Regions from separate parts of the Streptomyces roseirectus genome, predicted to be linked through region 4. Evidence: riboswitches for the same ligand, from Rfam matches in the RefSeq annotation. Region 4 holds a riboswitch; each other region holds the start of a gene.

Region 1 (7,378 bases), 1.3 Mb from region 4:
TCGAGTATGGCTTCGAGGACGGTGGCGGGGCCCGCGCCGGACTCGACGATCGTCCGGAGGTCGTCCATCAGCTCGTTGAACCGCTTGACGGCGTTGGCGGAGCGGGCGGCCATGCCGTACGCCTCGTCGACGCGCCTGAGGGCCTGCGGGAAGCTGATCTTCTCGCGCTGCGAGAGGGCGTCGATCATCGCCTCGGCGCGCTCGCCGATGCCCCGCTTGGGGACGTTGAGGATGCGGCGCAGGGGGACCGAGTCCTCGGGGTTGGCGAGGACGCGGAGGTAGGCCAGGACGTCCCTGACCTCCTTGCGCTCGTAGAAGCGGACGCCGCCGACGACCTTGTAGGGCAGGCCGACGCGGATGAAGACCTCTTCGAAGACACGGGACTGGGCGTTGGTGCGGTAGAAGACCGCGACGTCGCCCGCCTTGGCGTCGCCCGCGTCGGTGAGGCGGTCTATCTCGTCGGCGACGAACTGGGCCTCGTCGTGCTCGGTGTCGGCGACGTAGCCGGTGATGCGGGCGCCCGCGCCGGCGTTGGTCCACAGGTTCTTGGGTCTGCGGGACTCGTTGCGCTCGATGACCGCGTTGGCCGCGGAGAGGATCGTCTGCGTGGAGCGGTAGTTCTGCTCCAGCAGGATCGTCGTCGCGTTCGGGTAGTCCTCCTCGAACTGGAGGATGTTGCGGATCGTCGCGCCCCGGAAGGCGTAGATGGACTGGTCGGCGTCGCCCACGACGCAGAGTTCGGCGGGCGGGAGGTCGTGCTCGGCGGGCGGTGTGTCCTCGGAACGACCAGTGCCGCCGACGAGTTCCCGGACGAGGGCGTACTGGGCGTGGTTGGTGTCCTGGTACTCGTCGACCATCACGTGGCGGAAGCGGCGGCGGTAGTGCTCGGCGACGTCCGGGAAGGCGCGCAGGAGGTTGACCGTCGTCATGATGAGGTCGTCGAAGTCGAGGGCGTTGGCCTCGCGCAGGCGCGACTGGTAGAGCGCGTACGCCTGGGCGAGGGTCTTCTCGAATCCGTCGGCCGCTCGGGCTGCGAAGTCCTCCTCGTCGATCAGCTCGTTCTTGAGGTTGCTGATCTTGGCGCTGAAGGACTTGGGCGGGAAGCGCTTGGGGTCGAGGTCCAGGTCGCGGCAGACGAGGGCCATCAGGCGCTTGGAGTCGGCGGCGTCGTAGATCGAGAAGGACGAGGTGAAGCCGAGCTTCTTGGACTCGCGGCGCAGGATGCGCACGCACGCGCTGTGGAACGTCATGACCCACATCGCGTTCGCGCGCGGGCCGACGAGTTGTTCGACGCGCTCCTTCATCTCGCCGGCGGCCTTGTTGGTGAAGGTGATCGCGAGGATCTGGCCCGGGTGGACGTTCCGCGCGGCGAGCAGGTACGCGATGCGGTGGGTCAGGACGCGGGTCTTGCCGGAGCCGGCGCCGGCGACGATGAGCAGGGGGGAGCCGGCGTGGACCACCGCCGCGCTCTGGTTGTCGTTCAGCCCGTGGACGAGCGCCGCAGGGTCCAGCACCGGGCGGGGCGCGCCGTCGCGGTAGTGGGCGTCCCGCTCCGGCGGCAGGTCGAACTTCCCGCCGAACAGGTCGTCCGGAATCGCCTCCGGGGTCTGCTCGTCCTCCGGCGGCGGAGGGGGTTCCTCGCCGTGCCCGCGGGGGGCTTGGAGGTCGGCCAGGAAGCTGTCGTCAAAGAGGCTGCTCATCGCTCTCCGAGTCTAGAGGCCGCCACTGACAACCGGACCGGGTCCCCGGCAATCTCCACGCTCACCTTCCGGATAGCCCCTATCACAACCCGTGATGACCTGCGGGGACTTCGACAGAGGTCACAAAAACGTATCGGGCATATCGCCCGCCAACCTTCACAGAAGCCACACGAGTTGGCTACCGTTTTGGTCAAGGCCGCCTGTCCCCCACCGGCGAACGTCGCCGGGCGCGCGGCCTCCGCCGAGTCCGGCCCGCCCCCGTGCGCGAGGCAGCCGGAGCCGGGGACCCACCGAGAGACTTGGGGTGAATCGGCCGACCTCCGCCGGGGAAGGCCGTAGGGCAACCTTCCGCAGCACCATCCCCGCCCGAACCCGACAGCTAACCCGGTAGGCGGTACAAGGAAGGAGTCGCCTCCTTTGGCGTCGCATCATCGCAAGCTCCGCTGGATGGGCATGCGCGCGTCAGGCATCAGCACCCCCGCTCTCGCCACGGCCGCCCTCACGTCCATGGCGATGCTCTCCCAGCCCGCCGCCGAGGCCGCCCCGCCCACGGACGACGGCAGACCGAGCCTGGAGGACGTCGAGCGCAAACTCGACGCCTTCTACAGCCAGACGGGGTCGAGGAAGGACATCGCCGCCAAGGAGAAGGAGACCAAGCGCGCGAAGACCTTCCTGGACGCCTCGGCCCGCTACCGCGCCCAGGAGCCGCTGCTCCCGCCGCCGCCCGCCCTGCCACCGCTTCCGGCGTTCCCGCCGTCCGTCGCGCACGACTTCGCGGCCGACGACTTCACCGCCGCCCCGCAGACCCGCGCGGGCGCGCCGAGGGGGCACGAGGACGTCCCTGAGCGTCTGGCGAGTTACACGCCGGGCATGACGTCGAGCATTCTCGAAGCCTTTCCCGAAGCCGTTCCCGATATCGTTCCCGAAGTCATCCCGGAAGCCGCTCCCGAATTCGACACCGACTTCGATTCTGCTTCCGGCACCGAATTCGAGACCGACCCCGAGAGCGACCTCAAGTACGCGAAAGCGGCCGTCCAGGGAAAGCTGAGCAAAGCCCAGGCCCTCCTGTCGTTCCACACGGCCGGACAACCGAAAGCCACGCACCGGCCGAAGGAATCCGCCCCGATATCCGCCGAGGCGGAAAGGGCCCTCGCGTTCGCCCGGGAACAGCTCGGCAAACCTGTCGTCCTCGGCGCTGCGGGCCCAGGCTCCTTCGACGGCCCGGGGCTCACCCAGACCGCCTGGAAATCCGCCGGTGTCGCCCTGCCGCGCACCACGTTCGGCCAGGTCACAGCGGGCACCCCGATCCGCCTGCCGGACGCCCGCCCCGGTGACCTGATCTTCTTCCACGACGCCATCACCCACGTCGGCATCTACATCGGCGAGGGCCGGATGATCCACGCACCGCGCCCCGGCGCGTACATCTGCGAGGAATCCATCCATTTCGCGGGCACCTCGGAAATCCACAGCGTGGTGCGCCCGGCCTGAACACGTGTCACCAGGCGCCCTTTCCCCCAGGAGGGCGTCGGTGGTATCAGGTCCAGAGCACCGCGATGAAGATGTTGACGACGGTCAGCAGACCGACGAGCCCGAAAAGGGGTTTCTCGACCTTCTCGTCGTCCCTTTTCACATACGTCAGCCCGAGAATGACGACCAGCAGCGCCAGCTTGACGCCGATCTTGACGTTGTCGACGTGCTGGTCGTCGGCCTGGTTGAGGCCGACCAGGATCACGCCGGTGACCAGCATCGTCGCGGCACCGTGCAGCATGCCGGGAACGAAGCGGGCGGTGCCCTGCCCCATCGCCTTCAGCTGGGTGAGGAACCCGCCGAGCAGCGCGGCGATCCCGATGATGTGCAGGCCGACGAAGAAATGGATGAGTACGTCCATGGGTCCGGAGCCTAATCAGCGCCCGCGCGCGTACCGGCAGCCGCCCCCGTAGCACCCGCGCCCGCGTGGCGGGCCGGAACGCCCGCTTCGGTCAACACGGCGACCCGACCCGCCCTCGAAGGCAGGACCGGTATGCACATACGGTCACCGGAAAACTCTCTGACGTCACTTCCGCACATCGCGTTACCCAAACGTCACGTCGCGGCCTAGCGTCCTGCCCCAGGTGCCCGGCTCCCCACCGCCGCCCAGGCCAGGGGCGGCAGTCGGACACCACCGCCGAGAAGGTCCGGCGGCGCCGCGCTCCCCCTGTGCGGGGCGCCGCCGGACGCGCCCGCCCCGTCCCGCTCTCCCCACTCCGACGGGCCCCGGCGCGCAGGGCGGTCATACGGAAAGGACGTGCAGGTCCAACGTGGCAGCGCACCGCAAGCCCCGTCAGCGCGCGACCGTCGCGCACACCGCCCGCACCGCGGCGACCCTCGCCCTCGCGGGCGCGGCGACCGCGACGGCCTTCGACGGGACCGGACACGCCGAGCCGGCGCCGACGGCGGCCCAGGTGAAGGCGAAGGTGGACAAGCTGTACCGGGAGGCCGAGGTAGCCACCGAGCAGTACAACGGCGCGCGGGAGAAGGCCCGTTCCGCCGAGCGCCGACTCGACTCCCTGCGGGACGAGGCCGCGCGCCAGGAGGCCCGGCTCAACACCGAGCGCGACGCGCTGGGCGCGCTCGCCGCCGCCCAGTACCGCGACGGCGCCCTCGACCCCGCCGTACGGCTCGCCCTGTCCGGCGATCCCGACCGCTACCTCGACGGTGCCGCCTTCGCCGAACGCGCGGGGGACCGCCAGTCCGCCGCCGTCTCGCGCGTGCGCCAGCAGCTCGGCGAGGTCGAGCGGCTGCGCGGCGCCGCCCGCGTGGAGCTGGCCTCCCTGTCCGCACGCCGGGCCGAACTCCGGCGCCACAAGGAGACGATCACCGCGCGCCTCTCCTCGGCGCGCAGCCTGCTGGCCCAACTGACGGAGCGGGAACGGGCGCAGGTCACCGGCGCGGGTGCGCAGGCGGTCGGTTCCGCCGCCGAGCGTGCCTCCCGGGGCGCCCGCGTCCCCCTCCAGCCGTCCGTCCAGGCGCCGGGCTCCCGCGCGGGCGCCGCGGTCTCCTACGCCTACTCCAAGCTCGGCAGCCCCTACGTCTGGGGCGCCACCGGGCCGGACGCCTTCGACTGCTCCGGCCTCGTCCAGGCCGCCTACCGCTCCGCCGGACTCTCCCTGCCCCGCACCACGTACGCCCAGATCGGTGCGGGCCGGCGCGTCTCCCGGGACCAACTCCTCCCCGGCGACCTCGTGTTCTTCTACTCCGGCATCAGCCACGTCGGCCTCTACATCGGCGGCGGCAAGATGATCCACGCCCCCAACCCGTCCGCCCCGGTCCGTATCGCCCCCATCGACGAGATGCCGTTCGCGGGCGCCACCCGGGTGTCGTGAGGGCACGCGGCCACCGAGACGCCGACCCGGACGGACGCCCCTCAACCGCCGCCCCGCGCACGCCGGTTCGCCCACAGCAAGCCCCTCACACCAGCCGACGAGCCGTCGCCCACCGCGTCAGTTCGTGCCGGTTCGACAGCTGGAGCTTGCGCAGCACCGCCGACACATGGGACTCGACCGTCTTGACGGAGATGTAGAGCTGCTTGGCGATCTCCTTGTACGCGTACCCGCGCGCGATGAGACGCAGCACCTCGCGCTCACGCTGGGTGAGGCGGTCCAGGTCCTCGTCGATCGGGGGCGCGTCGGTGGAGGCGAAGGCGTCGAGGACGAACCCGGCGAGCCTCGGCGAGAAGACGGCGTCGCCCTCCTGGACGCGGAAGATCGACGCCACCAGGTCGGTCCCGGTGATCGTCTTGGTGACGTACCCGCGCGCACCGCCCCGGATCACGCCGATGACGTCCTCGGCGGCGTCCGACACGGACAGCGCGAGGAACCGCACCGGCTGTGCGGGGTCGCTCGCCAGGTCGGCGCACCTGCGCAGGACTTCGACGCCCCCGCCGCCGGGCAGGTGCACGTCGAGGAGGACCACCTCGGGCCGCGTCGCCGTGATGACGGTGACGGCCTGGTCGACGTCCGCGGCCTCGCCGACGACCTCCACCCCCGTCTCGTCCGTGCGCCCGATCTCGGCCTGGACGCCCGTGCGGAACATCCGGTGGTCGTCGACGAGGACCACGCGCACGCGCCGCTCGCGCGCCTCCTCCCGAGGCGCCGCCTCGGCCCCCGTCGTCTCAACCTCCGCCACCTCGACCCCCGACTCCTCGGCCTCCGCCGGCTCGGCCCCCGGCTCCTCGGCCCTTGTCTCCTCTGCCCCCAACACCCGGTTCTCCTCGCTCGGTTCGCTCGTCACGTCTTCTCCACCCTCTCCATCTCCAGCTCGACTTCCGTACCGCCGCCGGGCACGGCCCGCAGCCGCGCCGTACCGCCGTTGCGCTCCATGCGCCCGATGATCGATTCTCTGACGCCCATGCGGTCGGCGGGTATCGAGTCGGGGTCGAAGCCCGGGCCGCGGTCTCGGACGGACACGAAGACCGTCCTCCCCTCGACCTCGGCGTAGACCTGGACGGCCCCTCCCTCGCCACCGTACTTGGCGGCGTTCACCATCGCCTCGCGCGCGGCCTGCATCTGCGCCGAGGTCCTTTCGTCGAGCGCGCAGTCGCCGACGACGACCACCTCGATCGGCACCCCGTGCTTGTCCTCCACCTCGGCGGCGTTGCGCCGCACCGCGTCGGCGACGGTGGCCGGTTCGTCCTCCTCGTCCTTGCCGGTGCCCTCGGGCTTGTAGAGCCAGGTGCGCAGATCCCGCTCCTGCGCGCGGGCGAGCCTGCGGACCTCCGCCGCGTTCTCCGCGTTGCGCTGGATCAGCGTGAGCGTGTGGAGCACCGAGTCGTGGACGTGGGCCGCGACCTCCGCGCGCTCCTGGGCCCGGATGCGCATCAGGCGCTCCTCGGAGAGGTCCTGCGTCATCCGTACGAGGTACGGCCCGGCGAGCAGCGTGATCCCCACGAGGACGGCGAGGGCCGCCTGGAGGACCGAACCGAGGTGCGCCGCCGAGCCCTTGAGGACGAAGACGCCGGAGACGCCCGCGGCGACCAGGAGGATCCCGCCGAGCGTGCGCACCAGCGTCAGCGTGCGCCGGCGGCGGCCGACCTCGACCCAGCGGGCCCGGCGGGCGTTGTCCGCCTGCCGCCACACGAGGGCGACGCCCGCGCCGACCAGGACGATCGGCAGGAAGTACACCCGCGCGCCACTGCCGACGTCGACACTGCCGATGAACACCATGGCCACGACGACCATGAAGAGCAGGGCGAGCATCTGGCCCCGGTCGGGCTTGCGGGCGACGAGCCTGCGGCGGCCGTCGGGCGCGGTCTCCGTGGAGACCAGGGACGGCGGGCGCTGGTCGCCGACGCCTCCGACGCCGAGCGGCACGAAGAACCAGAACGCCGCGTAGAGGAGGCCGCCCAGGCCCTCCGCCATGAACAGGCCGGCGAACACGAGCCGCACCCAGATCACGGGCAGCCCGAGGTGCCCCGCCAGCCCCCGCGCCACTCCGCCCAGCCAGCGGCCGTCGCTGCTGCGGTAGAGCTTGCGCGGTGGCCGAGGTTCTACGTGGGGTGCTGCTGCGGCTTCCGGCATGGCAACGATGGTCACACGAGGAGCGGCCCCGGACATCAGGGTTCGCCCCCGAGAATCCCCTGATCCCGCCGCCCCCAGGAGTCGAACGGTCCCCTGGTGTCGTCTCAGGGCCGATATCAGGGT
Region 2 (7,378 bases), 3.3 Mb from region 4:
CTCCGCCCCGGTGCCGATGGACATCTGGCTCACCGTCCTGGCGGCCACCGCCGACGACCCCCGGCACACCGTCCTCAGCACCGCCCGCGCCCGTTTCACCCCCCTCGCCGAAGCCGGCGACCCGCACGCCATGCACATGATGGGCATCGTCAAGGAGGCGGACGGCGACCAGGACACCGCGCTGCACTGGTACCGCAAGGCCGTGGACGCCGGCCTGCCGCACCTCGCGGAACAGGTCGGCCGGCTCCTCCTCACCCGGGGCGCCCCCGACCAGGCCCTCCCCTATCTCCGCACGGCCGCCGAGAAGCCCTACGCCCGCACGGCCTCCCGCCTCCTCGCCGAAGCCCACCTCGCCCTCGCGGAACAGGCCCTCCGCACAGCCGCCGACGCGGGAGACAGGGACGCCCGCCACCGCCAGGGCGACCTCGACCAGAGGCTCGCCGACGCCTCCCGGGCCACCCAGTACTACGCCCGCCTCGACCAGGAGACCCCCCTCGCCCGCGGCCTCGCCGTCTACCACCTCCTGCGCGGCGAGCCCGAGACCGCCCACCCCTACCTGGAGCGCGCGATCCACGACGGCGACGACAGAGCCGTCCGCATCCGCGACGACCTCGCCGCCGCCCCGCAGACCCTCGACGACGCCGAACGGCACTTCCGCCGTAGCACCGACCCCCAGGACCTCGCCCACCTCGGCGTCGTCCTGGAGCGGCGGGGGCGGACGGCGGAGGCGCTGGCGGCGTACGAGGAGGCCGCCGCCCGGGGCGACGCCTTCGCCCGCGCCCGTGCCGAGACCCTGCGTGGCGACCGGGATACCGTCGAGGAGTGACCAGCAGCGACACCACCCCCGCCCCCACCCTCTTCACCTGGGAGTTCGCCACCGACCCCTACCCGGCGTACGCCTGGCTGCGCGAGCACGCCCCCGTGCACCGCACCACCCTCCCGAGCGGCGTCGAGGCATGGCTGGTCACCCGCTACACGGACGCCAAGCAGGCCCTCGCGGACGCCCGCCTCTCGAAGAACCCGGCGCACCACGACGGACCGGAGCACGCGCGGGGCAGGACCGGCATCCCCGGCGAGCGCAAGGCGGAGCTGATGACGCACCTGCTGAACATCGACCCGCCGGACCACACCCGCCTGCGCCGCCTGGTCAGCAAGGCGTTCACCCCGCGCCGCGTCGCCGAATTCGCCCCCCGCGTCCAGGGGTTGACGAACGACCTGATCGACAGGTTCGCGGCGACCGGCGAGGCCGACCTCATCCACGACTTCGCCTTCCCCCTCCCCATCCACGCCATCTGCGACCTCCTCGGCGTCCCCCGCGAGGACCAGGACGACTTCCGCGACTGGGCCGGCATGATGATCCGACACGGCGGCGGCCCGAGGGGAGGCGTCGCCCGCTCCGTCAAGAAGATGCGCGCCTACCTCCTCGACCTGATCCACCGCAAGCGCGGCGACCTCGGCGACGACCTCATCTCCGGCCTGATCCGCGCCTCGGACCACGGCGAGCACCTGACGGAGAACGAGGCCGCGGCGATGGCGTTCATCCTCCTGTTCGCCGGTTTCGAGACGACCGTCAACCTCATCGGCAACGGCACCCTCGCCCTCCTGACCCACCCCGACCAGCGTGACCGCCTCCAGAAGTCCCTGGCGGCGGGCGAGCGCGGCCTCCTGGAGACCGGCGTCGAGGAACTGCTGCGCTACGACGGCCCGGTGGAGCTGGCGACCTGGCGGTTCGCGACCGGCCCGCTCACCCTCGGCGGCCAGGACATCGCCCCCGGCGACCCGGTCCTCGTCGTCCTCGCCGCCGCCGACCGCGACCCCGCCCGCTTCGAGCACCCCGACACCCTCGACCTCGGACGGCGCGACAACCAGCACCTCGGCTACGGCCACGGCATCCACTACTGCCTGGGCGCCCCGCTGGCCCGCCTGGAGGGCCAGACGGCGCTCGCGACCCTGCTCACCCGCCTGCCGGACCTTCAACTGGGCGTGCCCGTGGACGAGTTGAGATGGCGCGGCGGCCTCATCATGCGCGGGCTGCGGACGTTGCCGGTGACCTTCACGCCCCGCACGCCCGACGGGCCGTCAGAGCGGCTGTCAGACCGGCCGTCGGACCGGCCGTCCCGGCAAACATGACACGCCCTCAACTCTGTGATCTTCACGTGATCCGCGCGGCATGAACTTGTGACAAGCGATCGTATGCCGATACGTTCACAAGCCGGAGCGGCCCCCACGCCACTCCCGCCCCCACCGTCGTGAGAAAGGCGCCCGCATGCTCTCCGGGAACGGCCGTCACCGTCGCCCTCGTCAGGCCCCGGCTCTCCTCGTCGCCGCAGGAGTGACCGGCACCGCGATCGCGATCCCGCTGCTCGGCGCGAGCGGGGCGAGCGCCGCCGACGGATCGGCCGTCTGGGACAAGGTCGCGGGCTGCGAGACGGACGGCGACTGGAGCGAGAACACCGGGTCGGGCAAGTTCGGCGGCCTGCACCTCACGCTGGACGACTGGCAGAAGTACGGCGGCCTCCAGTACGCCGAGCGCCCCGACCTCGCGAGCCGCGCCGAGCAGATGACGATCGCCCAGAAGGTCCTCGCCGACCAGGGCCCCGGCGCCTGGCCCGTCTGCGCCCTCACGACCGGCCTGACGAAGGAGAACGGCTCGGTCGCGCTGGACACCCCCACGCCCACGCCGTCACCCAGCACGCCCGACTCGTCCGGTACCTCCGGCTCGTCCGGCTCGTCCGGTACGTCGGACTCGTCCAAGGGGTCCGGCGCGACGGGGAGTTCGGGGCAGTCCGGGACGACCGACCCCGCGGCGCCGAAGACCCCGGCGACGCCCACGCCGTCGACGTCCCCGTCCCCCTCTCCCGCGCCCGTCGACCCCGACGCGTCGTCCGGACGGCCGACCGGGGAGGTGCCGGGGGACTCCGCGGGGGGCGACAAGTCCGACACGTCCGGGAATGCCGCGCCGAACGCTCCACAGGTACCGGACAGCGCACCCACAGCTCCGGCGACCGAGGACAACCCCGTGCAGAGCGCCGGTTCTTGGAGCCTCGTGGACACCGGGGCCGGCGCGTCCGATGAGGCGGTCTCGGGGGCGTCTCCGCTCTCGATCGGGACCGGAAAGCACCGCGGGGCGAGCGGGGACGAGCCGACGACGTACACCGTCCGGGTCGGGGACACGCTCACCTCCATCGCCGACTCCCTTGCGCTTGACGGCGGATGGCGCGCCCTCTACGCCGCGAACAAGGGGGTCATCGGGGTCGACCCGAGCGACATCGTCCCCGGTCAGACGCTGTCTCTCGGGAACTGAGGCGGCGGGCGGCAAAGGCGTAAAAGCGGGCGGAAACACGGCAGTTCAGCGCCCGGCTTCGCGCTGAATGTCCGTTTTGGCGAAAGTGTGGGATGAGTCTCAGAAGCCCTGATCGTCTTTGAAAATCGGCTCGGGGCATGTCTACGGTCGAGGCCGCTCGGCAACCCGAGCCCCGGCTGCCGCAACGCCGAATCCTGCCAGCGGCCGTCCGGGAACAGTCGTCGCGTCAAGCGCCGTAGGCAGGAGCGGGGGACCCAAGGTAAGTGCTGGGGACGGTGGTTGGGGCCACCGGAACCGGCTTGGGGTGAAGTCGCACATCAGGTGCGGCAGGGCAACTCAACCGGCCCTAACCCGACAGCTCACCTCGCAGGCGTCGGTGAGGGGATCGAAGCATGCTGTTTTCCGGCAAGGGCAAGCACCGTCGTCCGTCCAAGGCCACTCGTGCCGTCGCGCTCGCCGGTGTCACCGGTGTCGCCGTCGCCGCCCCGCTGATGGCGGCCGGCAACGCCTCCGCCGCGACCGCCTCCGAGTGGGACGCCGTCGCGCAGTGCGAGTCCGGCGGCAACTGGTCCATCAACACCGGCAACGGGTACTACGGCGGGCTCCAGTTCTCGCCGTCGACCTGGGCCGCGTACGGCGGCACGGCGTACGCGTCGAGCGCCGACCGGGCCAGCAAGTCGCAGCAGATAGCGGTGGCCGAGAAGGTCCTCGCCTCGCAGGGCAAGGGTGCCTGGCCGAGCTGTGGCGTGGGTCTGTCGGGCGCGAGCTACAGCGGTGGCGGTTCGTCCTCGTCCAGCGGTTCGAGCAGCCGGACGGAGACGCCCAGCTCCTCCCGCTCCACCGAGCGTCAGGCCGCGCCCAAGCAGAGCGCCCCGAAGTCGACGTCCTCCAAGACCGTCACCACGCCGACCGGCAAGAAGGTCAAGAAGGGCGACGGCGAGTACAAGGTCGTCAAGGGTGACACCCTCAGCTCCATCGCGGCGAAGCACAAGGTCGCGGGCGGCTGGCAGAAGCTGTTCCAGCTGAACAAGGACATCATCCAGGACGCGAACCTGATCTACCCCGGCCAGCAGCTTCACCTGAAGTAAGCGGGCCCCCTGTCGCCTGCCCCGGTGCGTGCTCCCCCGTTACGCACCGGGGCAGGTTTTTTCGTGCCCAGCGCCGCGCCCGCTGTTCGCCTTCTCGCCACCCCCTCTTTGTTCCGTCTTGGAACAATGGGTACGGTCGGTTCTGTCCCATGGGGCGGTCGGTCGGCTGGCCGAAGCCCCCGGGCCGGTTAGGCTCTAGTCGCAAGGCCCCAGCGGCCCCGCACAACCAGCGTCACATCCAAGAAGGAGATGCTCGTGCCGTCCATCGACGTCGTCGTAGCCCGGGAAATCCTGGACTCCCGAGGCAACCCCACGGTCGAGGTCGAGGTCGGCCTCGACGACGGCAGCACCGGTCGTGCCGCCGTCCCGTCCGGCGCCTCCACCGGTGCCTTCGAGGCCATCGAGCTGCGCGACGGTGACCCGAACCGCTACCAGGGCAAGGGCGTCGAGAAGGCCGTCCTCGCCGTCATCGAGCAGATCGGCCCGGAGCTGGTCGGCTACGACGCGACCGAGCAGCGGCTGATCGACCAGGCGATGTTCGACCTGGACGCCACCGACAACAAGGGCTCGCTCGGCGCGAACGCCATCCTCGGCGTCTCCCTGGCCGTCGCGCACGCCGCCTCCGAGGCGTCCGACCTGCCGCTCTTCCGCTACCTCGGCGGCCCGAACGCGCACCTCCTGCCGGTGCCGATGATGAACATCCTGAACGGCGGCTCGCACGCCGACTCCAACGTGGACATCCAGGAGTTCATGATCGCGCCGATCGGCGCCGAGTCCTTCTCCGAGGCCCTGCGCTGGGGCACCGAGGTCTACCACACCCTCAAGAAGGTCCTGAAGACCAAGGGCCTGTCCACCGGTCTCGGCGACGAGGGCGGCTTCGCGCCGAACCTCGACTCCAACCGTGCCGCGCTCGACCTCATCCTCGAGGCCATCAAGCAGGCCGGGTACGTCCCCGGCGAGCAGATCGCGCTCGCGCTCGACGTCGCCGCGTCCGAGTTCTACAAGGACGGCGCGTACGAGTTCGAGGGCAAGTCCCGCTCGGCCGCCGAGATGACCGAGTACTACGAGGACCTGGTCGCCTCCTACCCGCTGGTCTCCATCGAGGACCCGCTGTTCGAGGACGACTGGGCCGGCTGGAAGGTCCTCACCGACAAGCTGGGCGACAAGGTCCAGATCGTCGGCGACGACCTCTTCGTCACCAACCCCGAGCGCCTGGCCCGTGGCATCGAGGAGGGCACGGCCAACGCCCTGCTCGTGAAGGTGAACCAGATCGGCTCGCTGACCGAGACGCTGGACGCCGTCGAGCTGGCCCAGCGCAACGGCTTCAAGTGCATGATGTCCCACCGCTCCGGCGAGACCGAGGACGTCACCATCGCCGACCTCGCCGTCGCCACCAACTGCGGCCAGATCAAGACCGGCGCCCCGGCCCGCTCCGAGCGCGTCGCCAAGTACAACCAGCTCCTGCGCATCGAGGAGATCCTGGACGACGCGGCGGTCTACGCCGGCCGCTCCGCGTTCCCGCGGTTTCGCTCTGCGAACCATTAAGCACAGCAAGGGCTGACCCTAGGGGGCTGAACCCCCTAAGGGGCGTCCCTTAAGAGGCGTCGTCCGTACGTCCCCGTACCCGGTCCCGTACCGTGTGCGGGGACGTACGCACGTATGAACGGGAGGCGGGACGCATGGCCGTGAAGGACAGGGACCGGTTCTCCACCGCGACCAGACTCCGCATCCTCGGCGAGCAGACCGCCGCCCGCGTCTACCGCTCCCAGACGAAACGCCAGCAGCGCCGCTCCCGCCTCACCGGCCGCGCGGCCCTCCTCGCCCTCGTCCTGTGCACCCTCGTCGTCGCCCTCGCCTACCCGATGCGGCAGTACGTCTCGCAGCGCGCCGAGATCGCCGACCTCGAACGCGAGCAGGAACAGGCCCGCCAGAAGGTCGAGCAACTGCGCGACCAGAAGGCCCGCTGGCAGGACGACGCCTACGCCGAGCAGCAGATCCGCCTCCGTCTGCACTACGTCCTGCCCGGCGAGACCGGCTTCGTCGTCGTCGACCCGGACGCCGCCAAGCAGGCCCGCGCGGACGCCGGCGCCGCCGACCGGCCCTGGTACGCGAACGTCTGGGACGGGGTGGACAAGGCGGACGCGGTCGGCAGGTGAGGCCAGGGGGGCGGTCCCCTGATACTGGAGGGGCACCAGCACCGGCACCCACCCTCGCCGGCACCGGCCCTTCACCGACAGCAGAGAGACGATCGTACGAACATGCAAACGCCTCCCCCGACCACTGAGCGCACCGAGCCGACCGACGCGGACGTCGAGGCGTTCCGGCAGCAGCTCGGGCGCCCCCCTCGGGGCCTGCGCGCGATCGCCCACCGCTGCCCCTGCGGCCAGCCGGACGTCGTCGAGACGGCGCCCCGCCTGCCCGACGGCACCCCCTTCCCGACGCTGTACTACCTGACGTGCCCCAAGGCGAACTCCGCCATCGGCACGCTGGAGGCGAACGGCGTGATGAAGGAGATGACCGAGCGGCTGGCCCGGGACCCGGAACTCGCGGCGGCCTACCGCGCGGCCCACGAGGACTACGTCCGCCGGCGCGACGAGATCGAGGAGCTGAAGAACTTCCCCAGCGCCGGCGGCATGCCGGACCGCGTGAAGTGCCTGCACGTCCTGGTCGCCCACTCCCTCGCCGCCGGCCCCGGCGTGAACCCCCTCGGCGACGAGGCCCTGGCGATGCTGCCGGAGTGGTGGCGCAAGGGCGCGTGCGTGACGCTCACCGAGGAGACCGCGCAGTGACCCGCGTCGCCGCCGTCGACTGCGGCACCAACTCGATCCGCCTCCTCGTCGCCGACGTCACCCTCGAGACCGGTGAACTGACCGACCTGGACCGGCGGATGACGATCGTCCGGCTCGGCCAGGACGTCGACCGCACCGGCCGGCTCGCCCCTGAGGCGCTGGAGCGGACGTTCGCCGCGTGCCGCGAGTACGCCGCC
Region 3 (7,378 bases), 930 kb from region 4:
GGCACATCGACCTCCAGGACACCCCGGGAGGCGCTGACGGTCCCGCCCTTCTCCAGCTCGACGGCCCACTTGCCGAGCCCATGGCAGAAGTCGTCATGGGCGAGAAGCCGGCCCCTCCGCGGGGCGGCAGTCGCTTGGGCAGTGGGGGCGAGGGCCGCCAGTGCGGCGCCCGCGGCAAGGGCTCCGAACGCTCTACGCGTGGTCGTCACGGCAAGATGCTCCTTCGATGTTCGGCACGCGGTGATCAACTGTCCCCGCGAGGATCCACTCACACCACTCACCGATCAAGCCCTCCCGGACATCAGGCCGATCAGCCGCTGGGCCACCTTGCGATGCCCCCGCACATTGGGATGGACGGCGTCATTGAGGTCCCCGGCCTCGGCAGACACCCACCCCGTCGTGTCCACGAACTCGATACGCGGATCGGCGAGTTCGGCGACCACCGCCGAAACGTCCGCCGCATGGGCCCCGTTGAGCGGACGCATCGCCAACACGCGGGCATGCGGGGCGGCTTGCCGCAGCCGGATCAGGTAGGCGCGATAGGCGGCCCGGAACTCCTCGCCCCCGTACGCCACGTCGTTCGCCCCTTGGTTGACGACGACGACATCGGCCCGCCGGTCCGAACTCGCCGGTGAGCCCGCGTAGTTCCACCCGTACGCGGCCCCGGCGTCGGGCACTCCCCCGTTCCCGGTCTGGATCACCCCCTGCCGCCCGAACCCGACCTGCGTGAGCCGCGCGTGCAGCGCGTCGGCGACCAGCGTCGGATAGGCGGCCGTGGCGTCGGCGCAGTCGGAGGTGGAGTTGTCGCCGCACAGGGCGTTGACGCCTTGGGTGATGGAGTCGCCGTAGAAGACGAACCGCCGCTCGGGCAACGGCCGTTGAGGGACGATCCGCCCCTTGAGCCCCGTCAGCGTCACCCCCGTCGCCAGCGGCGGCACCCAGCGGTTCGCCCGCGAGAACACGTCCTTCACCGACAGCTCGACGGTGTGCGGACCGTGCCCGCGCGCGGTGATCGCAAGGTCCGTCCGGTCGATCGCGTGCCGCTGCCGGGGCCCGCCGTCGACGGAGACGTACACCTGCGCGGGAACGGTGACCGAGCCGACGTCGAAGAGGGCGTGCACGGTGGTCCCGGTGAAGCGGAACCGCAGCCGGGAACCGGAGTTGACGGTCACGGCGGCCTCGCCGTCACGGCTCCAGTGCCCCTCGAAGGCGAGGCGCCGGTCGTCGGGGCGGACCGTTCCGGCGGCGGAGGTCCCGTACCCGAGAGCCGGGGTGGGCGCGAGGATCAGCAGGCTGCCACAGGCCGCGAGCAGAAGCCGTCTCACACCGGAATTCATGCCGGAGTTCTTGCCTGATTTCACGTCGGTATCCGATCGCCGAGGAGTTGGTGGAGATCCAGGGGATCTCCCTTACCGTGCGCAGGACTTGGGGCGGGGAAACCGTGACTCGGGAGCAGTCGCCGGAGGGGAAGTAGGTGTCGTTGCCGGTGAAGAAATCCTTCGCGGTGATGCGACACGTTGACGGCGGTGCTCGACGTGACCGCGAACTTCCCGGTGTCCGCGTCGAGCAGACCGGTTCCGGTGAAGAAGCCGTGAGGCTGGGCGGCGATCGTCCGCAGGGAGTTGACCAGTTTCGCGCGCGCCTGTTCCGCCTTGGGGGCGTGCCGGTCACCGGGGAGGTAGCCGTCGGTGCGGACCTTGCGCTGCGGGTCGACGGCGAGGAACGTCCGTTCCACGTCGGCGAGTTCGCGCAGCAGGTCACCGGTGCGCTCGTCGCCGGTGAGGTAGTGGAAGAAGCGCCGGTTGGCGGTGGCCGAGATGCGGACCTGTTTGGCGCTGTCCGCGTAGTGCCGGGTACCGAGCAGGTAGCGGTCGGCCTTCGGGGCGTCCGGGGCGATCGCGTGGGCCGTCCGCTTCACCGAGCCGTCGGGCCGGTAGGCGGTGGGCCAGGTCCGGACGGGGACGTCGGTGCCGTCGACGGTGGTCAGTCCGAGCGGCTGCTCCGGGTGGCGGGTGCCGCGCGCCCACGGCACGCCCCAGGTGGCGCCCGCGTGGGCGTCGGGGGCGCCTTCCAGCCAGCGCAGTTCGGTGCGGGCGCCGGAGGTCGCGGCGGCCGGGCGGGACCGGGCCCAGGAGACCGAGGTGGCGGCGGCCGCGACGGCGGCGCCCTTGATGACGGTGCGTCGGTGGGCGCCGGACACGGGACCTCCAGGGAAGGAGCTTGCGGGAGGGGGCGGAGATCACTGTCTCCCCGCCCTCTTCCGGCTGTCGACGCTTCCGGCCCTCCTGCCACACGACCGCAATGAAACGATCATGAACGCGCAGAATCCGACATCCGCGCGCCCCCTGAAGGCACCCGGAACGCCCCGAAGGCCGGACCCGGGGATCGGGGTCCGGCCTTCGGAGGCGTGTCAGATGAGGCGGAGTCTCAGGTGAGGCGAGGTGTCAGACGGAGACGCCGTGCGAGCGGAGGAACGCCAGCGGGTCGATGTCCGAGCCGTAGTTCGCGGTGGTCCGCATCTCGAAGTGCAGGTGCGGCCCGGTCACGTTGCCCGTGGAGCCCGAGTAGCCGATCACCTCGCCCGCGCTGACGGTCTCGCCGACCGAGACGGTGATCGACGACATGTGCGCGTACTGCGCGTAGTAGCCGTCCGCGAGCCGGATGACGACCTGGTTGCCGTACGCCCCGGCCCAGCCGGCCGAGACGACCGTCCCGGCGCCGACGGCCCGCAGGGCGGTGCCGGTCGGCACGACGAAGTCGACGCCCGTGTGATAGCCGCTGGACCACATGCTGCCCGAGACGCGGTACCCGGTCCCGACGACCGCGCCCTTGACCGGCAGCGCGAACCCGGAGGACGACACACTCCCACCGGACCCCTTCGAGGAGCCGCCCGAGGAGGAGCTGCCGGACGAAGAGCCGCGGGAAGAGGACCGCGTCGACGCCTGCGAGTCCCGCGAGCTGTCCGACTTCTGGGACGACCGCTGCGAGGACTGCGACCCCGAAGAGCCCGACGACCCGGATGAGCCGGACGAGGACTGCGAACCGCTCTCCGTGCTCCCGGAGCCGCCACGCGCCGCCTTCGCGCCGAGCGACAGCCGCAGCCCGGGATGGATCAGCGACGGGTCGGAGCCGACGGCCTCCCGGTTGTCCTCGTAGAGCCGCTGCCAGCCCCCTCGGACGTTCTGCTCCTGGGCGATCTTCGACAGGTAGTCGCCGGACCGGACGGTGTAGACGGACGTCTTGCGGGTGCCCGACGGAGTCGACGTCGCGGACGCCGCACTGGCCGGCGTAGCGGTCCGCGCGGCCGGCACGCTCCGGGCGGCCTGGTCGCCGACGGACGCGACCGACGCGGCGGCCGCGGAGGTGTTCGCGGAGGACGCCGTCTGCGCGTGCGCCCCGGTGGCCCCGATGAGCGGTATCGCGAGCGCCGCGCCACCGGTTCCGGCGGCGGCCAGCGAACGGGAGAAACGGGGCGGCTTAGGGCGGCGGTGCTTACCCCTGGCGGACATGGAATTCCTCTCCTGCGCCTGCGAGGTGAGCTGTCGGGTGCGAGCAGGAGATGCCCGGCCGCAGCGAGGTGCGGCTTTACCCCTAGCCTCTTCCGGAGACCGGAACAGGCGGTGATTCCTGTGGGTCCCCCGCTCCTGCCGTTTCCTGTGGTCGGGTGCGGCCCCGGGCGGTGGCAGGATTCGGCGTCCGCCCGGATTGCTGGTGAACGTAGGCGACGCGGACACGCGATCACAAGCAGAATCCGCCTGTGAATTCTCCGCGCGTTGACGCGCCGTGGGCTTTCCCGGTCACCCCGCGTGCGGACACAACCGGCCCGCATGCCCAATCTCCCTTGAAAAGCGCCCCTATTACGTGAACATGACGCGTGACCCAGGGCCAGGAATATGACCCTGGTCACACGTCCGATGTAGGGCTTTCCTTATCCCGGAGCGAGCCGGAATGAAATCTGCGAATACGGACAGAAAGCTCAGATGCGGCGCAGTCGGAATACTCCCGCGTCCAGGTCACCACTCAGTCCGGTCCGCAATCCGTGATGCAGCAGCACCGCACCCCGATGAATTTCGCCCGTTTCGAGGCATTCGTACGACGCCGTCGCGTCGAGCCCCCGCAGCCGCACCGCCGGCACCGGCTCCCCGTAGTGCTGCGCCTGGAGCCAGGCGAGGACGACCGTCTCGTCCCCGCGCACGTACTGCACGGCGCTCAGCCCGCCCTGCGGCGCCCTGAGCCGGTACAGGTCGCCCTGCTGGACGACGGGCCGGATCTCCTTGTAGAGCTCCACCCACTCGCGCGCCTCGGCGAGTTCCGCGTCGGTCCACTCGGAGAGGTCGCCGCCGACGCCGAGCACCCCGGCGAAGGAGCTGACGAACCGGAACTTCAGCGAGCTGACCCGGTTGTTCAGCTGGGTGTTGGGGCTGTCGGTGACCCAGGCGGCCATCACGCGCGCGGGATGGATCTGGCTGAAGCCGTGCTGGATGGCGAGCCGGTCCAGCGGGTCGGTGTTGTCGGAGGTCCACACCTGGTCCGTGCGGCTGAGGATGCCGAGGTCGATCCGGCCGCCGCCGCCCGAGCAGGACTCGAAGGCGACGCCGGGGTGCGCCGCGCGCAGCCGGTCGAGCAGGGCGTACAGCGCGCGCACGTGGTCGACCCACAGGCGCTGCGGGTAGGGGTCGCCGGGCCAGCCCGCGTCGGTGAAGCAGCGGTTGAAGTCCCACTTCACGTAGTCGATCGGGGCGCTGGACAGCAGGCCGTCCAACTGCTCCCACAGGTACTCCTGGACGTCCTCGCGCGCGAGGTTGAGCATCAGCTGGTTGCGGGACTCCGTGCGCGTGCGGCCCTCCTGGAACTGCACCCAGTCGGGGTGGGCGCGGTAGAGGTCGCTGTCCGGGTTGACCATCTCGGGCTCGACCCAGATGCCGAACTGCATGCCGAGGCCGTGCACCTGGTCCGCGAGGGGCTTGAGGCCCTGCGGGAAGCGGTCGGGGTTGGGCGCCCAGTCACCGAGGCCCGCACGGTCGCTGGTGCGCGCGCCGAACCAGCCGTCGTCGACGACGAACAGCTCGACGCCGATGTCGGCCGCCTTGCGCGCGAGGACGAGCTGCTGCTCCTCGGAGATGTCGAAGTTGGTCGCCTCCCAGGAGTTGAACAGCACCGGGCGGTCCTGCCCGGCGTCCGGGATCACGTGCTCGCGCTGGTAGGCGTGCCAGGCGCGGCTGGCGCCGCCGAAGCCGCCGGCGGACCACAGGGCCGCGAAGACGGGCGTCGTGAAGGAGTCGCCGTCGGCGAGGAGCAGGAGGCCCGACTCGTCGTGTCCGGCGCCGCCGGTGATCTGCACGCGCGCGTCGGGAAGCTGGGCGACGGCGATCCGCCAGGAGCCGGACCAGCCGAGGGCGGCGGTGAAGACCTCGCCGGTCTCCTCGGTCGCGTCGGTGTCGAGGGCGACCCAGGGCAGGTGCGGGTGCCCGGTGTGGCCGCGCCGGCTGCCGATGACCTTCTCGCCGTAGGTCAGGCGCGTCTGCGTGAGGCGGGACTCCGCCGCCCAGCGGCCGTGCAGCTGGGACAGGCGCCAGCCCTCGCGGTGCGGGAGCGTCCAGGTCGCGGAGTCGGCGCGCAGCAGCTCCAGAGGCTCGGCGCCGTCGTTGCCGAGGACCGCCCAGCGCTCGACGACGTCCCCGCGCATGCGGTAGTGCAGGGCGACGGTCAGTCCGCCGTCGCGGAACGTGATCCGCAGTTCGTCACCCTGCGCGTCGTACGACTCGAAAGCCCACTCGGTGCCCCGGCGCGCGGGCGTGCGCACGGAGAGCGCGGGGCGCGTGAAGCGGGGGCCGCCCTCGACCGGGTACTCCTCGCGCCCGTCCAGCGGGGACTCGAACGACGAGCAGTGCGGGAGCGGGATCGCGGCCAGGGCCTCGGCGTCGGCCAGGGCGATCACCGGTCCCCAGTGCAGGTGCAGCAGTTCGCCGCGCTCGGTGAGGTGGAGGGCGTAACTGCTCGTGGGGCCCGACAGGACCCACGTACGCCCGTTCTCAGCGGTTTCCAGCATCAGACCCTCACACGATCGAAAAGCAGATTAAACACATACGAACAGGTACGACCAGACAGGAACATCATCGGGGGTGGCGGGCCCAACCGGCAACGCCTGTGGACAAGCCATTGGCTGTCACACCCATGTCGTATCGTCGACAACGTGTCCCACCGGCCATTTCTGAGCCGCGCCGGGCGGGACCGACTGGGAGGGAGACCCCGTGACGCAGCAGATCCCCTCGACCGAACCCGAGCTGGCAGGCGTACGCAACTTCCGTGACGTGGGCGGCCTGCCGACGACTGACGGGCGCCGGGTGCGCCACGGCCTGCTGTACCGCAGCGGCCACCTGGCGCACGCGACCGAGGAGGACGCCGCGTTCCTGGCCTCCCTGGGGCTGCACACGGTCTTCGACTTCCGCAACGCGGCCGACCAGAAGCTGGAGGGCCCCGACGTCGAGCTGCCGGGCACGCGCAACGTGAACCTGCCGCTGTCGGACCCGGCGGACGGCGCGGAGTTCTGGAAGATGGTCCGCGACGGCCGGATCGAGGAGCTGCGCGAGATCCTGGGCGACGGCAGGGCGGCGGGCCGGATGACGGCCTCGTACCGGACGATCATCCGCACCCGCACCGGCGAGCACACCCAGGTGCTGGCCGCCCTCGCCGACGACAGCGTCCCCGCGCTCATGCACTGCGCGGCCGGCAAGGACCGCGCGGGCCTGTCCATAGCCGTGACGCTCCTCGCCCTGGGCGTCGAGCGCGAGGCGATCGTCGCGGACTACCTGGAGTCCAACGCGACGCACCGCCGCTACCGGCTGCGCGGCGCCGACGGCTCCGCCCCGCCCGAGCGCTCCCCCGAGATCACCGCACTGCTCAGCCCTCTCTTCGAGGCTCGCGTGGAATACCTCCAGGCGGCGTTCGACACGATCGACGAGAACTGGGGATCGGTGGACGCCTACCTGGAGCACGGCCTCGGCGCCGGCCCGCAACTACGCGCGCGCCTGCGGGACCGCTTCCTGGAGTGAGCCCCCGCCCCCTGCCGCTACTGCTTGGCCCCCAGCTCGAACAGCAGCCACAGGAACCCGGCGAACAGATGCCCGCCGACGACGTAGATGAGCAGCCGCACCCACAGCCCGCGCGGGAACCGCTCCTCGCGTTGTTCGGTCATCGCGTCTCTCCAGGGGTCGGGCCCAGGCACAGGGCGGCCGTGGGGCTCTGCAGCAGGGTGTGGACGAAGAGCAGGTCGACGCCGGGCTCGTCGCGCGCGGCGATGCGGTGCGGGGTCAGCGAGTCGAAGTGCGCGCTGTCCCCGGGGTCGAGGAGGTGCGTGGAGTCGCCGAGGGTCAGCCGC
Region 4 (7,378 bases):
CGCCGAACAACGCCGTCCTGTCGGTCGTCGGCGACATCGACCCGCAGCAGACGCTCGCCTGGGTCGAGAAGTACTTCGGCTCCATCCCCGCGCACGACGGCAAGCCCGAACCGCGCGACGGCTCCCTGCCGGACGTCATCGGTGAGGAACTGCGCGAGGTCGTCGTCGAGGAGGTCCCGGCGCGCGCCCTGATGGCCGCCTACCGGCTCCCCGAGGACGGCACGCGCGCGGGGGACGCGGCCGACCTGGCGCTCACCGTCCTGGGCGGCGGCGAGTCCTCCCGCCTCTACAACCGCCTCGTACGGCGCGACCGGACGGCCGTCGCCGCCGGGTTCGGCCTGCTGCGGCTGGCCGGCGCGCCCTCCCTGGGCTGGCTGGACGTCAAGACGTCCGGGGACGTCGAGGTGCCCGTCATCGAGGCCGCCATCGACGAGGAGCTGGCCCGGTTCGCCGCCGAGGGACCCACCGCCGAGGAGATGGAGCGCGCGCAGGCGCAGCTGGAGCGCGAGTGGCTGGACCGGCTCGGCACGGTCGCGGGCCGCGCGGACGAACTGTGCCGCTTCGCCGTCCTGTTCGGCGACGCGCAGCTCGCCCTCACGGCCGTCCAGCGTGTGCTGGAGATCACCCCGGAGGAGGTCCAGGAGGTCGCCAAGGCCCGCCTGCGGCCCGACAACCGCGCGGTGCTCGTCTACGAGCCCAAGCACCCGGACGACGCCGAGGACGCCGACGTCCCCGGGGACCCCGCGCGCGAAGCGACCGTAGAGGCTGCCGACGACAACGAGGAGACGGGCAAGTGACCGAGCTCGCCACGATGGACTTCCACCCGCAGCCCCAGGCGGGCGAGGCCAAGCCGTGGGCGTTCCCCGCGCCCGAGCGCGCCGCCCTCGCCAACGGTCTGACCGTCCTGCGCTGCCACCGCCCCGGCCAGCAGGTCGTCGCCGTCGAGATCCTGCTCGACGCGCCCCTGGAGGCCGAGCCGACCGGCCTGGACGGTGTCGCCACGATCATGGCGCGGGCCTTCTCCGAGGGCACCGACCGGCACTCCGCCGAGGAGTACGCGGCCGAGCTGGAGCGCGCGGGCGCCACGCTCGACGCGCACGCCGACCACCCCGGCGTCCGCCTCAGCCTGGAGGTCCCGGCCTCCCGGCTCGCCAAGGGGCTCGGGCTGCTCGCCGACGCCCTGCGCGCGCCCGCGTTCGCCGAGGGCGAGGTCGAACGGCTGGTGCGCAACCGCCTCGACGAGATCCCCCACGAACTCGCCAACCCGTCCCGGCGGGCCGCCAAGGAGCTCTCCAAGGCGCTGTTCCCGGCGACCGCGCGCATGTCGCGCCCGCGCCAGGGCACCGAGGACACCGTCGAGAAGATCGACGCCGCCGCCGTCCGCGCCTTCTACGACCGGCACGTGCGCCCCGCCACGGCCACCGCGGTCGTCGTCGGCGACCTGGACGGCGTCGACCTCGACGCGCTGCTCGGCGAGACCCTGGGCGCCTGGACGGGTACCCCGGCGCAGCCCCGGCCCGTCCCGCCGATCACCGCCGACGACACCGGGCGCGTCGTCATCGTCGACCGGCCCGGCGCCGTCCAGACGCAGCTGCTGATCGGGCGCGTGGGCGCCGACCGGCACGACCGCGTGTGGGCCGCCCAGGTGCTCGGCACGTACTGCCTCGGCGGCACCCTGACGTCCCGTCTGGACGCCGTCCTGCGCGAGGAGAAGGGCTACACCTACGGCGTGCGCGCCTTCGGCCAGGTCCTGCGCTCCGCCCCCGACGGCACCGGCGCGTCCATGCTCGCCATCAGCGGCTCCGTGGACACGCCCAACACCGGGCCCGCCCTCGCGGACCTGTGGACCGTCCTGCGCACGCTCGCCGCCGAGGGCCTGACGGACGCCGAGCGCGACTTCGCCGTCCAGAACCTCGTCGGGGTGGCGCCGCTCAAGTACGAGACCGCCGCGGCCGTCGCCGGGACCCTCGCCGACCAGGTCGAGCAGCACCTGCCCGACGACTTCCAGGCGACCCTGTACCGCAGGCTCGCCGCCACCGGGACCGTCGAGGCCACCGCCGCCGTCGTCAACGCCTTCCCGGTCGACCGCCTGGTGACCGTCCTGGTCGGCGACGCGAAGGAGATCCGCGAGCCGGTCGAGGCCCTGGGGATCGGGCCGGTGCAGGTGGTGACGGCGGAGTAGCCGGCCGGCGTACGCGCGGGTGCGACCGTTCGGGCACGCGCGTGTGGGACCACTGCCGTGCGCGCCCTGGGCCGCCGTCCGGAGACATCTCCGGGCGGCGGCTCCGTCGTACCGGCCCGCGCGCGTGCGCCGAACCTTCCCCCCGCCCTGCCTCGTTCGCCTGTTCGCACATCGACACCCTGCCCGGAAACGTTCCTCGGGGATGACCGTTTTCGCCCGGAGGGTGCACCTCTGCCCTGTGGTCTGCGCTACAAAAACCGCTGTGCGTTTGGGAATCGGCGGTGTGCCCCTCTAGCGTCGTCCGGGCTGTTCGTCGGGCAGTGCGCCGCACACCGCGGCACCGGACAGCGATCGCCGAGTCCCCGCACGGCGCGAGCCAGGGGAGCCGGGGACCCACAGTCCCTGGGGTGAATCGGGCGCGTGCGCCCGTAGGAGACCTTCCTGCTCCGAACCCGTCAGCTAACCCGGTAGGCGAGAGGGAAGGAAAGGACGAACTCGACCTCATGGCGTTCACCTGCGCCACCGGGAAGCGCCGCAAGGCGACCCGGATCCAGCGCACGACGGCCCGCGCGGCCGGCATAGCGGCGCTGACGACGTCGGCACTGGCGGCCGGCTCTCCCCCCGAACCGACGGCCGCGAACGCCATGACGCTCGCGGACGACACGGTCACCATGCGCCTCGACGTCACCGAGCAGGCCGCCGACCGCGCGGACGCGCAGCAGCACGCCGTCCAGCAGGCGGCCGTACGCGCGCAGGCGCAGGCTCTGCGCGCCCAGGCAGCCGAGGACGCGAGGGCGGCTCGCGCGGCCGAGGCACGCGCCGCGCGCGAGGCGGAACGGGCCCGGCTCAACGCGTTCGTCGCGCCGATCACCGGCTCCTACGTCTCCACCGGCTACCGCAGCGGCGGCTCCCTGTGGTCCTCCGGCAGCCACACGGGCATCGACTTCCACGCCGCCACCGGCACCCCGGTGCACGCCGTGGGCCTCGGCACCGTCGTCGAGGCGGGCTGGGGCGGCGCCTACGGCAACCAGGTCGTCGTCCGGATGCACGACGGGACGTACACCCAGTACGGCCACCTGTCGGCGATCTCCGTGGCGGTGGGCCAGACGGTCACCCCCGGCGAACTGATCGGCTACTCGGGCGCGACCGGCAACGTGACGGGCCCGCACCTGCACTTCGAGGCGCGCACGACGGCGGAGTACGGCTCCGACATCGACCCGGTCGCCTATCTGCGCGCGCACGGCGTCGACGTCTGACCTCTGCGCGAGATCGTCCAGCCCCGGCTCCTCCAGCCGGGGCTTTCGGCGTTTCGCACGCTCTCCTGTCCAAAAAATATCCCTGGATTCCGGCTCGCCATCGGAAATTCCCGCTCATTGCAATAGAGTCACGGAACACACGTCGATCGGCGCGTTCGGCGGCGTTTCACGGGGATTAAGGCGGAGGTCGGTCATGCGTATTCCGGCGCACTCGGTGTGCACGGCCATCCGGGACGACATCGTCGCGGGTGTCTACGAGCGTGGCAGCCGCCTCACCGAGGAACTTCTCGCGCGCCGGTATGGCGTCAGCCGCGTCCCGGTCCGTGAGGCGCTGCGCACGCTGGAGGCCGAGGGGTTCGTCGTGACACGGCGCCACGCGGGCGCGTGCGTGGCCGAGCCGACCGAGCAGGAGGCCGCCGACCTGCTGGAGATGCGCCTGCTGCTGGAGCCGCTGGGCGCCGCCCGTGCCGCGCAGCGGCGCACGGAGGCCCACCTGAAGGTGCTGCGCGGACTCGTCAGGCTGGGCCAGGAGCGCGCCAGGAGGGGCAACAGCGAGGATCTACGTTCCCTGGGCGGCTGGTTCCACGAGACGCTGGCCCAGGCGTGCGGAAGCCATGCCCTGACCTCGACGTTGACCCAGCTGCGCCACAAGATCGCCTGGATGTACGCCGTGGAGCCGCCGGCCAGCCCTGTCGACTCCTGGACCGAGCACGGAGCGATCGTGGACGCCGTCGCGCGCGGGGACGCCGAGCGCGCGCGGGCGGTCACCGCGCTGCACACCGAGCGCTCCACGGCCGCGCACCGGCTGCGCTTCGCCGGCGCCGACCGTGTGAGGACTTCGCAACACGCCGTAAACATGTCCGGCCTGCGGCATTAACACGGGCGCCGTATACAAAGAAGAGATATTCGGCGGAGGTGTATTTCCGCTGCCCTTTTCCCGGGTGCGCCGTGAATTCCCCGGCGTACGCCCTCCGCATGTGTTCACGCGGCCCTAATCCTGCGCGGGGCAATTCATTCCCGGGTTCCCGGAAAACGGCGGAGCCGCGCCGCCCGGTGGGGCGGCGCGGCTCACGCGCGCGTGGAGCGCCGGTTCAGACGGTCTCGGGAAGCTCGTCGAGACCTTCGGAGACCAGCTTGGCCAGCCGGTCGAGGGCCGCGTCGGCGCCCTCGGCGTCGGCGGTCAGCACGACCTCCTCGCCGCCCTGGGCGCCGAGGCCGAGGACGGCCAGCATGGACGCCGCGTTGACGGGGCTGCCGCCCGCCTTGGCGATTGTGACCGGGACGCCTGTGGCCGTGGCGGCTCGGACGAAGAGGGAGGCGGGGCGGGCGTGAAGGCCCTCCGCCCAGCCGATGGTGACGCGGCGCTCAGCCATGTGATGCTGCCCTTCGGTGTTCAGGGTTGTCTAGACCATTTTTCCACACGTGAAGCGTCCCCGGAGCAGGCGCGACGGCCCCTCCGAGGCGGCTTGTCCGGACCGCGGCCTCGGTCCGGCTCGTGCCGTCTTCCGTCCCCCAGACTGCCTCGCGCCGTTGTCGGACGCGAGCCGTACCCTGGGCCCCATGCAGAGCGCGCAGGAGCGGCACGAGTACCCCGCCCACTGGGAAGCCGACGTGGTGCTGCGCGACGGCGGTACCGCGCGCGTGCGGCCCATCACCGCCGACGACGCCGAGCGCCTGGTCAGCTTCTACGAGCAGGTGTCGGACGAGTCGAAGTACTACCGCTTCTTCGCGCCCTACCCGCGCCTGTCCGCGAAGGACGTCCACCGCTTCACGCACCACGACTTCGTGGACCGGGTGGGACTCGCCGCCACCGTCGGAGGCGAGTTCATCGCCACCGTACGCTATGACCGCATCGGCCCCGACGGCCTGCCCGCCACCGGCCCCGCCGACGAGGCGGAGGTCGCCTTCCTCGTCCAGGACGCCCACCAGGGCCGCGGCGTCGCCTCCGCCCTCCTGGAACACATCGCCGCCGTCGCGCGCGAGCGGGGGATCCGCCGCTTCGCCGCCGAGGTCCTGCCTGCCAACTCCCGGATGATCAAGGTCTTCACCGACGCCGGCTACACCCAGAAACGCAGCTTCGAGGACGGCGTCGTCCGCCTGGAGTTCGGCCTCGAACCCACCGAACGCTCCCTCGCCGTCCAGCGCGCCCGCGAACAGCGCGCCGAGGCCCACTCCGTACGCCGGCTGCTCGCCCCCGGATCCGTCGCCGTCGTCGGCGCCGGACGCGCCCCCGGAGGCGTCGGCCGCGCGGTCCTCGCCAACCTCCGCGCGGCAGGCTTCACGGGCACCCTGCACGCCGTCAACAAGGCGCTCCCGGACGGCGTCAAGGAGCTCGACGGCGTCCCGGCCCACCGCTTCGTGCGCGACATCGCGGGCCCCGTCGACCTCGCGGTCGTCGCCGTCCCCGCCGACGCCGTGCCCGGGGTCGTCGCCGAGTGCGGGGAACACGGCGTCCAGGGGCTGGTCGTCGTCTCCGCCGGGTACGCCGAGAGCGGCCCCGACGGGCGCGAGCGCCAGCGCGAACTCGTCCGCCTCGCACGCGCGTACGGGATGCGCATCATCGGCCCCAACGCCTTCGGGATCATCAACACCGCGCCCGGCGTACGGCTCAACGCCTCCCTCGCGCCCGAGGTGCCCCGCCCCGGCCGCATCGGGCTGTTCGCCCAGTCCGGCGCGATCGGCGTCGCCCTGCTCTCCCGGCTGCACCGCCGGGGCGGCGGCGTCACCGGCGTCACCGGGGTGTCGACGTTCGTCTCCTCCGGCAACCGCGCGGACGTCTCCGGCAACGACGTCCTCCAGTACTGGTACGACGACCCGGACACCGACGTCGTCCTCATGTACCTGGAGTCCATAGGAAACCCCCGCAAGTTCACCCGCCTCGCCCGGCGCACGGCCGCGGCCAAGCCCCTCGTCGTCGTCCAGGGCGCCGGATCGGCACCCCAGGGGCACGCGGTCCGCGCGACGCGGCTGCCCCACGCCACCGTCTCCGCGCTCCTGCGCCAGGCCGGCGTGATCCGCGTCGCCACCATCACCGAACTCGTCGACACGGGCCTCCTGCTCGCCCGCCAGCCCCTCCCCGCGGGCCCGCGTGTGGCGATCCTCGGCAACTCCGAGTCCCTGGGGCTGCTCACCTACGACGCCTGCCTCTCCGAGGGCCTGCGCCCGCTGCGGCCCCTCGACCTCACGACCGGCGCCTCCGCGCAGGACTTCCGCGACGCCCTCACGCGCGCGCTCGCCGACGAGACCTGCGACGCCGTCGTCGTCACCGCCATACCGGCCATCGGCGAGGCGTCCGCGGACGACGCCGAACTCGCCGAGGCCCTGCGGTCAGCCGCCGCCGAGGTGCCCGCCAAGCCGGTCCTCGTCGTCCATGTGGAACTCGGGGGACTGGCGGCGGCGTTGTCGGCGGCCATGAGCACGGCACCGCAGGGGGCGGGGACTGGCGCGGGGCCGGAGGGTGCCGGGGTGGTGGGGCACACGGTGGTCGCGGGCGCGGGCTTCAGCGCGAGCGCGATGGACGCGGTACGCGCGCGTCTGTCGCCGTCGTCGCGATCCGGAACGGCTGGAGAGGCGCAGCCGAGCGGCACATCGGGCACGAGCCCCAGGGACGAGCCGCAACCGCAGTCGATCTCGGGGGCCCGCCCGGCACCCGCCCAAGCCCCGGCCTCCGAGGCCCTTGCGCCCCAGGTGCCGCCGCACACCCCCGCGAAGCCCCCGGCGGCCGCCTCGGCCCCGCAGCCCGCTCCGTCCCCCGGCAAAGCCCCACAAGCCCCCCTCACGCCCCCGCAGGGCCCCCGCCTCATCCCCGCCTACCCGGCCGCCGAACGCGCCGTGCGGGCCCTCGCGGAGGCCGTCAAGTACGCGCAGTGGCGCCGGGAGGCGGCCGACCCCGGCAAAGTGCCCGAGTACGACGACATCGACGAGAAGGGCGCCGCACGGC

What was found. Region 4 has a riboswitch for cyclic di-AMP ahead of IAG44_RS09995 (M23 family metallopeptidase). Riboswitches for the same ligand answer to the same signal wherever they lie in the genome.
Region 1: it holds a riboswitch for cyclic di-AMP, as region 4 does, so the genes downstream of both, IAG44_RS15425 (C40 family peptidase) here and IAG44_RS09995 (M23 family metallopeptidase) in region 4, are expected to answer to the same signal.
Region 2: it holds a riboswitch for cyclic di-AMP, as region 4 does, so the genes downstream of both, IAG44_RS24500 (LysM peptidoglycan-binding domain-containing protein) here and IAG44_RS09995 (M23 family metallopeptidase) in region 4, are expected to answer to the same signal.
Region 3: it holds a riboswitch for cyclic di-AMP, as region 4 does, so the genes downstream of both, IAG44_RS06150 (LysM peptidoglycan-binding domain-containing M23 family metallopeptidase) here and IAG44_RS09995 (M23 family metallopeptidase) in region 4, are expected to answer to the same signal.

What each region holds. Positions count from the first base shown of each region.
Region 1 covers NZ_CP060828.1:3,716,150-3,723,527, forward strand. The annotation lists gene pcrA (DNA helicase PcrA) at 1-1,700, opposite strand, end outside; cyclic di-AMP (ydaO/yuaA leader) riboswitch at 1,962-2,109, shown strand; gene IAG44_RS15425 (C40 family peptidase) at 2,118-3,188, shown strand; gene IAG44_RS15430 (hypothetical protein) at 3,235-3,588, opposite strand; gene IAG44_RS15435 (C40 family peptidase) at 3,998-5,062, shown strand; gene IAG44_RS15440 (LuxR C-terminal-related transcriptional regulator) at 5,148-5,864, opposite strand; gene IAG44_RS15445 (ATP-binding protein) at 5,966-7,255, opposite strand.
Region 2 covers NZ_CP060828.1:5,740,209-5,747,586, forward strand. The annotation lists gene IAG44_RS44330 (hypothetical protein) at 1-826, shown strand, start outside; gene IAG44_RS24490 (cytochrome P450 family protein) at 823-2,130, shown strand; gene IAG44_RS24495 (LysM peptidoglycan-binding domain-containing protein) at 2,267-3,304, shown strand; cyclic di-AMP (ydaO/yuaA leader) riboswitch at 3,526-3,692, shown strand; gene IAG44_RS24500 (LysM peptidoglycan-binding domain-containing protein) at 3,697-4,392, shown strand; gene eno (phosphopyruvate hydratase) at 4,642-5,937, shown strand; gene IAG44_RS24510 (FtsB family cell division protein) at 6,072-6,548, shown strand; gene IAG44_RS24515 (DUF501 domain-containing protein) at 6,651-7,181, shown strand; gene IAG44_RS24520 (Ppx/GppA phosphatase family protein) at 7,178-7,378, shown strand, end outside.
Region 3 covers NZ_CP060828.1:1,513,521-1,520,898, forward strand. The annotation lists gene IAG44_RS06135 (DUF6250 domain-containing protein) at 1-209, opposite strand, end outside; gene IAG44_RS06140 (GDSL-type esterase/lipase family protein) at 285-1,325, opposite strand; gene IAG44_RS06145 (exo-rhamnogalacturonan lyase family protein) at 1,358-2,200, opposite strand; gene IAG44_RS06150 (LysM peptidoglycan-binding domain-containing M23 family metallopeptidase) at 2,445-3,509, opposite strand; cyclic di-AMP (ydaO/yuaA leader) riboswitch at 3,512-3,682, opposite strand; gene IAG44_RS06155 (alpha-galactosidase) at 3,977-6,049, opposite strand; gene IAG44_RS06160 (tyrosine-protein phosphatase) at 6,252-7,052, shown strand; gene IAG44_RS06165 (DUF6126 family protein) at 7,070-7,195, opposite strand; gene IAG44_RS06170 (helix-turn-helix domain-containing protein) at 7,192-7,378, opposite strand, start outside.
Region 4 covers NZ_CP060828.1:2,447,502-2,454,879, reverse strand. The annotation lists gene IAG44_RS10005 (M16 family metallopeptidase) at 1-797, shown strand, start outside; gene IAG44_RS10000 (M16 family metallopeptidase) at 794-2,182, shown strand; cyclic di-AMP (ydaO/yuaA leader) riboswitch at 2,525-2,671, shown strand; gene IAG44_RS09995 (M23 family metallopeptidase) at 2,686-3,438, shown strand; gene IAG44_RS09990 (GntR family transcriptional regulator) at 3,632-4,315, shown strand; gene IAG44_RS09985 (HPr family phosphocarrier protein) at 4,530-4,811, opposite strand; gene IAG44_RS09980 (bifunctional acetate--CoA ligase family protein/GNAT family N-acetyltransferase) at 4,999-7,378, shown strand, end outside.